Regions from separate parts of the Streptomyces sp. NPDC050211 genome, predicted to be linked through region 3. Evidence: riboswitches for the same ligand, from Rfam matches in the RefSeq annotation. Region 3 holds a riboswitch; each other region holds the start of a gene.
The links. Region 3 has a riboswitch for thiamine pyrophosphate ahead of thiO (glycine oxidase ThiO). Riboswitches for the same ligand answer to the same signal wherever they lie in the genome.
Positions count from the first base shown of each region.

Region 1: another riboswitch for thiamine pyrophosphate. It lies ahead of thiC (phosphomethylpyrimidine synthase ThiC); the one in region 3 lies ahead of thiO (glycine oxidase ThiO).
Region 2: another riboswitch for thiamine pyrophosphate. It lies ahead of lanKC (class III lanthionine synthetase LanKC); the one in region 3 lies ahead of thiO (glycine oxidase ThiO).
Region 4: another riboswitch for thiamine pyrophosphate. It lies ahead of AB0I98_RS29050 (thiamine ABC transporter substrate-binding protein); the one in region 3 lies ahead of thiO (glycine oxidase ThiO).

Region 1 is NZ_JBFALC010000013.1:40,372-42,555, reverse strand. It holds gene AB0I98_RS16345 (YibE/F family protein) at 1-681, opposite strand, end outside; TPP riboswitch at 753-942, shown strand; gene thiC (phosphomethylpyrimidine synthase ThiC) at 935-2,184, shown strand, end outside.
Region 2 is NZ_JBFALC010000025.1:67,305-69,488, reverse strand. It holds gene AB0I98_RS24320 (ferredoxin) at 1-219, shown strand, start outside; gene AB0I98_RS24315 (GYD domain-containing protein) at 297-617, opposite strand; TPP riboswitch at 739-921, shown strand; gene lanKC (class III lanthionine synthetase LanKC) at 1,046-2,184, shown strand, end outside.
Region 3 is NZ_JBFALC010000043.1:20,092-22,275, forward strand. It holds gene AB0I98_RS33080 (FAD-dependent oxidoreductase) at 1-413, opposite strand, end outside; gene AB0I98_RS33085 (hypothetical protein) at 459-818, opposite strand; TPP riboswitch at 871-982, shown strand; gene thiO (glycine oxidase ThiO) at 980-2,173, shown strand; gene thiS (sulfur carrier protein ThiS) at 2,170-2,184, shown strand, end outside.
Region 4 is NZ_JBFALC010000034.1:20,048-22,231, forward strand. It holds gene rlmN (23S rRNA (adenine(2503)-C(2))-methyltransferase RlmN) at 1-793, shown strand, start outside; TPP riboswitch at 843-961, shown strand; gene AB0I98_RS29050 (thiamine ABC transporter substrate-binding protein) at 959-2,035, shown strand; gene AB0I98_RS29055 (iron ABC transporter permease) at 2,086-2,184, shown strand, end outside.

The sequences.
Region 1 (2,184 bases), on a different contig from region 3:
GACGACGACCTTCTGGCCCTCGTCCAGCTGCCGCGACTGGTCCGGCTGCACGATCTCGGTGAACGTACGGCCCTTGTCCTTGCCCGTGTCGACCCGGATCGTCGCCTTCTTGCAGGTGCCGTTCGCCTGCTGCTGCGCCGAGGAACCCTCCGCGGTGGAGGTGTCACCGGTCGGGGTCTCACCCGAGGCGTTGACGTCCTTGCAGCTGACCTCGTCCACCTTGGTGACTGTGGCCTGCTGCGTCTGCCGGTCGAAGCCGACCCCGGTGCGCTCGTGCGGCGGCGCTCCGCCGGGCCACAACACTGCGAGCCCTACGACCACGGCCGCGGCGAACGGGATGAGGATCGCCGCGATGATCTTGCGCAGATGCTGGGAGACGGGCGCCGCGGGACCGTGACTGTGCGAGTGGCCATGTCCGCCACCACCGCCGCCCCCGGGTCCGTGTCCGCCCCCGCCGCCGTGATCGTGGCCGCCACCGGCCCCCGAACTCTGGCCGGGTCCGGCGTCGGAGGCGGGCCCGTGCTCATGCCAGTCGCCGGATCTGGTTCCGGCTCCAGTCTCGCGACCGCCGCCGGAAACAGGCCCGCTTCCACGGCTGTTGCCGTTCGCGGGGCCGCTTCCGGAGCCGGGGCCGCGGGGCGGCTCGGGCGGTGGGTACGGGGACTGATGCGTCGTGGTCACCGCCCGATCATCGCAAGAACGGCCGGGGCCCACTGTTCAGCGCGCCCGAATTGACGCTAGCGTGTAGGCACCTTTGTACACGCGGGAGCTCGGAGCACCGGGCTGAGAGGGCGCTGACCTCCGTCTTCGCAATGTTTCACGTGGAACGTCATCGGATTCGAGTGATGTTCCCCATGAAACGGCGGCAGACGGAAACCGCTGCGTCGACCGCTGAACCTGTTACCGGGTAATGCCGGCGTAGGGAGTAGGTCTCATGACCATCAAGGACACACGCACGCCTGCCTCCACGCAGAACGCGACGGACGGTCCGTCGCCGACTCCGACCAGCGAGGAGGCCGGGAAGTCCATCGGCTGGCACAAGGCGTACATCGAGGGCTCACGCCCTGATCTGCGCGTGCCGGTCCGCCAGGTGCACCTCACCAACGGGCAGTCGGTCACGCTGTACGACACCTCCGGCCCGTACACCGATCCGCTCGTCGACACCGACGTCCGCCGGGGGCTCGCCCCGCTGCGAGAGAACTGGATCGTCGCCCGCGGCGACACCGAGGAGTACGCGGGCCGTCCCGTCCGCCCCGAGGACGACGGCATCAAGCACACCTCGCCGCGCGGCGGCCTGCGCAACCTCGACGCGGTCTTCCCCGGACGGCCACGCCAGCCGCGCCGCAGCCGCGACGACAAGGCCGTCACCCAGCTCGCCTACGCGCGCCGGGGCGAGATCACGCCCGAAATGGAGTTCGTGGCCGTCCGGGAGGAGGTTTCGCCCGAAGTGGTCCGTGAGGAGATCGCGGCGGGCCGGGCCGTGCTGCCCGCGAACGTCAACCACCCGGAGATCGAGCCGATGATCATCGGCAAGCGGTTCCTGGTGAAGGTCAACGCCAACATCGGCAACTCCGCGGTCACTTCCTCCATCGAGGAGGAGGTCGAGAAGATGACCTGGGCGACCCGCTGGGGCGCCGACACGGTCATGGACCTGTCCACCGGCCGCAATATCCACACGACCCGTGAGTGGGTGCTGCGCAACTCCCCCGTCCCCATCGGCACGGTCCCCCTCTACCAGGCCCTGGAAAAGGTCGACGGCCGCGCCGAGGAGCTGACCTGGGAGATCTACAAGGACACGGTCATCGAACAGGCCGAACAGGGCGTGGACTACATGACCGTCCACGCGGGCGTTCGCCTGCCGTTCGTACCGCTCACCGCCAACCGCAAGACCGGCATCGTCTCGCGCGGCGGCTCGATCATGGCGGCGTGGTGCCTGGCGCACCACAAGGAATCGTTCCTCTACGAGAACTTCGAGGAACTCTGCGAGATCCTCGCCGCCTACGACGTCACGTACTCGCTCGGCGACGGTCTGCGGCCCGGCTCCATCGCGGACGCCAATGACGAGGCGCAGTTCGCGGAACTCCGAACTCTCGGGGAACTCAACCAGATCGCGAAGCGTTTCAACGTACAGACCATGATCGAGGGCCCGGGACATGTCCCGATGCACAAGATCAAGGAGAACAT
Region 2 (2,184 bases), on a different contig from region 3:
CAGGTCGAGGTCGACCGCTCCATCTGCATCGGCTCCGCCCAGTGCCTCCACCACGCCCCGGACGGCTTCCGCCTCGACACCGGACGGCAGTCCCACCCCGTCGACCCCGAGACGGACGCCAACGAACAGATCCTGGAGGCGGCGGAGAGCTGCCCGGTGGAGGCGATCATGATCACGCTGCTGGGGAGCGGGGAGCCGGTGTTCCCGCCGGAGGATTAGCGCGGCTGTCGTGGCTGCCGTCGCGCTCGAGGGCTGCGGCGGCGGTCCGGGCCGCTCATCCCGCTACCCGGGGTGAGTCAGGCGCCCGGGGCCCGGTACTCCACGTTCCGTCGGATCGCCTCGTCGATCTCTTCGGGGGAGAGGAGGACGACCGTGCTCGTGCGGACGCCGCCCGCCGCCGACGTGACCAGGCCGATGGCCGCCGCCGAGGTGTTGTCCGGGAGTTCCACCGTGACGTAGACGTCGTCGTCCCCGAAGGCCCAGTACTGCGACTCGAGCCGGCCCCCGAGTCCCTGGACCATGCGCTCGACGACCTGGCGGCGCGCGGCTGCGCCCTCGTTGAGCAGGCCCTTCAGCCCGTCGACGGTCAACCTGACCTTGATGAGGTACTTCGGCATCTGCTGGGCCTTTCAGTCGTGTTCACTCGTGTCTCAGTAATCACCTTCGTTCCATATTCGGAAAATTTCCATTCAGGGGGTTCCGTAGAGGCTTGGGCGTTTTATCCTAGTAGTAGGCCTACGGGACGAGTGAGGGAGTCCAACCGAAGTAGCCGACTCTGGCGGAAGGCGTGAGTCTCCGCCGTTGCCGACGTCGACGGTCGGGCTGAGAGGCCGGAAGGTCGTAGTAGTGGGACGACCGGAAGGCGACCCCCAGTTACCTGATCCGGGTAATGCCGGCGAAGGGAACCCGTCTCGTAGGTCATTCGTGTGCCATTCGTATGCCCGGGACCCGTGCATTTCGCATGTCGGATTCATGACATGTGCGACTGTCCGCCTCGCCGGGCGGCGTGGAACTCTCGAACCCACGCCGCCCCCGAGGAGGGCCGATGGACAGGCGCTACGAGATCTACTGTCTCGCCGACCGGATCTTCTACGAGACACCGGACCGTCTGTCCGCCGTCGGCGCCGCCTCCCTGTTTGAGGCCGCGCTGCGGCCGGTCCCGGAAGGCTGGCGGAGCTTCACCTCCGGTGACTGGCTTCAGCTCGCCCCGGTCGACGAGCACGGCACGCCGTGCCCCGGGCTCCCGGGCCAGGGCTGGAAGATCCACGTCTCGGCCTGCCTCGACAACGCCGAGAAGACCGCCGCCAGACTGTGGGACTACTGCGTACCGCGCGGCATCCCCTTCAAGCTCGTGCCCGGCGCCCAGCCGCTGCTCCTGCGCAACTCCAAGTACGCCAGCCGCGGTGACAGCGGCAAGTTCGCCACCCTCTACCCGGCGGACGAGACCGAACTCCACCGGATTCTCAAGGAGTTGGGCGACCTGCTGTCCGGCGAGCCCGGACCCGCCATCCTCAGCGATCTGCGCTGGAACGAGGGCCCGCTGTACGTGCGCTACGGCGGCTTCACCGAACGCCACTGCGTCGACGAGAACGGCGTCGTCGTCCCCGCCGTCGAGGACCCGGACGGCCGACTGGTCCCCGACCGCCGGGACCCCGCCTTCCGGCCCCCCGCGTGGGTGACGCTCCCGGAGTTCCTGCGCCCGCACCTCGACGCGCGGAACGCCACCACCACCCGCGACCTGCCGTACCGCATCGAACGGGCGCTGCACTTCTCCAACGGGGGCGGGGTCTACGCCGGCACCGATGTGCGGACCGGCGAGCAGGTCGTACTGAAGGAGGCCCGGCCGTACGCGGGACTCACCGTGGACGGAGCGGATGCCGTGACCCGCCTGGAACGGGAGAAGGCGGCCCTGGAGCGGCTCACCGGGCTGGGGGTCGCACCCGGAGTACGGGACTGGTTCACCCTCGGCGACCACCGCTTCCTCGTGATGGACTTCCTGACGGGCGGCACCCTCAACTCCGCGATCGTGCAACGCCATCCGCTGCTCCAGCCCGAACCGGACCCGGACGCCGTCGCCGCGTACACCCGCTGGGCGTTAGCGGTGCACCGCGCCACCGAGACCGCCGTGGCCGCCGTGCACGACCGCGGACTGGTCTTCAACGACCTGCACCCCCTCAACATCAT
Region 3 (2,184 bases):
TCGTCCAGGGTGCGCAGCAGATGGACGCCGGGGACGCCCTCGGCGCCCGGCAGCCGGATCGGTTCCGCACCGGTGGCGAGGACCAGGACGTCGTACGGGACAGGCCCGGCCTCGGTGTCCAGCTCGTGGTCGGCGGGGCGCACACCCAGCACCTCGCGCCCCAGCTGCAGTTCGATGCCGAGCGCTTCGAAGTCCACGTCGAAGGCGGAGCCCTCGGCCTTGCCGAGCAGTACGGCCTTGGACAGCGGCGGCCGGTCGTACGGCTGGTGCGGCTCGGCGCCGATCAGCGTCACGGTGCCGGTGAAGCCCATTTCGCGCAGGGCGACGGCCGTCTGCACCCCGGCCATGCCCGCGCCGGCCACGACCACGCGTCGCGGCTGTGACGTGCCTCGTTGCTGCGTCTGCTCGCTCACCTGATCACCATAGACAACTGACGATCCGTCAGTCAGCGGCCGGGTTCAGTGACCTGCTCCACAATCCTCGTCGACCTGCTCCACCACACTCGTCCCGCTGCCCGGCTGCGACTCCCACTCCCAGGTCTCTTTGAGCCGCACCCGGCCGTCCGGCAGCTCCACGACCGTCGACACGCAGTGCCCGGAGGACGTCGTCCCGTCGCCCTTGAGCTGCACGTACCGGAAGTCGAGGCGGTCGCCCTCACGGGTACCCACCAGATGCCCGCGTACGACGTCCCCGCCCGCGTACTCGGCCCAGATCGTCCCGTCCTCCTCGTGGTAGGTGAACCGCGTGCGCGTACCCACCTGACCTGGGGCTTGGTCGGCGACAGGCGCCAGGACGAGGCCGTCGAGCGAGCGGGGCATGACAAGAGGCTCCCTTACAGAGGCGCGGAACCAAGGGCTAGGGTGGCCAACGTAGAGCACTCGCGGGAGCCCGGACGCACCGGGCTGAGAGGGAGGCTGGCGGCCTCCGACCGTACGAACCTGATCCGGGTCATGCCGGCGAAGGGAGGGGCTGGACGCCCATGTCGCATACGTCCGACACAGCTACGTTCGACAACGCCACGTCCGACACCGCGGACGTCCTTGTCATCGGGGGCGGAATCATCGGCCTGGTCACGGCGTGGCGGGCCGCGCAGCGCGGGTTCGCCACGGCCGTCGTGGATCCCGAGCCGGGCGGCGGAGCCGCGCAGGTGGCGGCCGGGATGCTGGCCGCCGTCACGGAACTGCACTACGGCGAGCAGACCCTGCTCGGCCTGAACCTCGCCTCGGCCCGCCGCTACCCGGACTTCGCGGCCGAGCTCACCGAGCTGACCGGCCACGACCTCGGCTACCGCCAGTGCGGCACGCTCGCCGTCGCCCTGGACGCCGACGACCGCGCCCATCTGCGCGAACTGCACGCGCTGCAACGGGCGTCGGGGCTGGACTCCGAGTGGCTGTCCGGGCGGGAGTGCCGGCGTCTGGAGCCGATGCTCGCGCCCGGTGTGCGCGGCGGGCTGCGCGTCGACGGCGACCACCAGATCGACCCGCGGCGCCTCGCCGGTGCGCTGGTGGCCGTGTGCGAGCGGGCCGGAGTGGTCTTCCACCGGACCTGGGCCGAGCGGCTGTCGGTCGTACGGGAGCGGGCGGCCGGTGTCGTCACGCGCGACGGCAGGGCCGTGGGCGCGGGGCAGGTCGTCCTCGCCGCGGGCAGCCTGAGCGGGCGGCTCGCGGGCGTCCCGGAGGACGTACTGCCGCCGGTACGGCCCGTGAAGGGGCAGGTGGTGCGGCTGACCGTGCCGGAGCGGTGCGCGCCGTTCCTGAGCCGGACCGTGCGCGCCGTGGTCCGCGGCAGCCATGTCTACCTGGTGCCGCGCGCGAACGGCGAGCTGGTCATCGGCGCGACCAGCGAGGAGCTGGGCTGGGACACGACGGTGACGGCGGGCGGCGTCTACGAGCTGCTGCGCGACGCGCACGAGCTGGTCCCCGGCCTCACCGAGCTGCCGCTGACGGAGACCCGGGCCGGACTGCGCCCCTGCTCCCCCGACAACGCGCCGCTGCTCGGCCCGACGGACCTCCCGGGACTCCTGCTGGCCACCGGCCACTACCGCAACGGCGTGCTGCTCACACCGGTCACCGGCGACGCCATGGCCCACGCGCTGGCCACCGGTGAACTCCCGGACGAGGCCCGCCCCTTCACCCCGAAGCGCTTCGGCGCACTCACGGAGCTGCCCGCATGATCGTCTGGATC
Region 4 (2,184 bases), on a different contig from region 3:
GACGCTGGTCGAGTCGGTGCTCATGCGGTATCCGGACCGGGTGACGATGTGCATCAGCTCGCAGGCGGGCTGCGGTATGAACTGTCCGTTCTGCGCCACCGGGCAGGCAGGCCTCGACCGGAATCTGTCCACCGCCGAGATCGTGCACCAGATCGTGGACGGGATGCGGGCGCTCAGGGACGGCGAGATTCCCGGAGGGCCCGCGCGGCTGTCCAACATCGTCTTCATGGGCATGGGCGAGCCGCTCGCCAACTACAAGCGGGTCGTGGGTGCCATTCGCGCGCTCACCGACCCCGAACCCGACGGGCTCGGGCTCTCGCAGCGCGGGATCACCGTCTCCACCGTCGGGCTCGTCCCGGCCATCCACCGGTTCGCCGACGAGGGCTTCAAGTGCCGGCTCGCGATCTCGCTGCACGCGCCGGACGACGAGCTGCGCGACACCCTCGTACCGGTCAACACCCGGTGGAAGGTGCGCGAGGTGCTCGAGGCCGGATGGGAGTACGCGGCCCGGTCCGGGCGCCGGCTGTCCATCGAGTACGCGCTGATCCGGGACATCAACGACCAGGCCTGGCGCGGTGACCGGCTCGGACGGCTGCTCAAGGGCAGGCCGGTGCATGTGAATCTGATCCCGCTGAACCCGACGCCGGGCTCGAAGTGGACGGCCTCCCGTCCGGAGGACGAGAAGGCGTTCGTCGAGGCGATCGCCGCGCATGGTGTGCCGGTGACGGTCCGGGATACCCGTGGTCAGGAGATCGACGGGGCGTGTGGTCAGCTCGCGGCCACCGAGAGGTAGTCTGATCGACGTCGGTACATCGACGTCGGTACAACTTCATATCCAATTCATTTTCCGACAGGGGAGCGCCACAGCGCTGAGAGTGCGGCAGCCATAGTTCCGGCGGGCCGCAGACCCTCTGAACCTCGCCCAGGTCATTCTGGGTAGGAAGTTCGGTCTTCACTCATGAGAACCACGAACAAGTACATAGCCGTGGCCGTCGGGCTGGGCCTCGTCACGCTGTCCGCGTGCGGATCGTCGTCCGACTCCGCCGGCGGCGACTCCAAGACCGTCACGCTCGTCAGCCACGACTCCTGGGCCGTCTCCAAGAGCGTCATCGCCGAGTTTGAGAAGAAGTCCGGGTACCAGGTCAAGGTCCTGGAGGACGGCGACGCCGGGCAGGCCGTCAACAAGGCGATCCTGACCAAGGACAACCCGCAGGGCGACGTCTTCTTCGGCGTCGACAACACCCTGCTCTCGCGGGCCCTCGACAACGACCTCTTCCAGTCGTACGAGGCGAAGGGCGCCGACCAGATCAAGCCCGAGTACCGGGTCGACGAGGACGAGCACCGCGTCACGCCCGTCGACACCGGCGACATCTGCGTCAACTACGACAAGGCGTACTTCAGCAAGCACAAGCTGACCCCGCCCACCTCCTTCGACGACCTGATCAAGCCGGCCTACAAGAACCTCCTCGTCACCGAGAACGCGTCCACCTCCTCACCGGGACTGGGCTTCCTCCTCGGGACCGCCGCCAAGTACGGCGACGACGGCTGGCAGGACTACTGGAAGAAGCTGAAGGCCAACGGCGTGAAGGTCGTCGACGGCTGGGAGCAGGCCTACAACGAGGAGTTCTCCGGTTCCGCGGGCGGCAAGAAGGCCAAGGCCGACCGGCCGCTCGTCGTCTCGTACGCCTCCTCGCCGCCCGCCGAGGTCATCTACGCCGACCCGAAGCCGGCCACCGCGCCGACCGGCGTCGCGACCGGCACCTGCTTCCGGCAGGTCGAGTACGCGGGGCTGCTGAGCAACGCGGGGAACACCGAGGGCGGCAAGGCACTCCTCGACTTCATGCTCACCAAGACGTTCCAGGACGACATGCCGCTGAACATGTTCGTCTACCCGGTGCGTGAAGGCGCCCAGGTGCCCGAGGAGTTCACCAAGTACGGTCCGCAGGCCGAGGATCCCGAGACCATGGACCCGGCGAAGATCGCCGACAACCGTGACGACTGGGTCAAGTCATGGACCTCGCTCGTACTGAAGTAGCCCCCGAAGTAGCCTCCGTCCGCAGGAAGTACGCGACGCGGCTCGGGCTCATGGCCGTGCCCGTCGCGTTCTTCGCGGTCTTCTTCGCCTACCCCGTCGCCGCGATCCTCGCGCGCGGACTCCATGTCGACGGAGCCTGGCAACTCGCC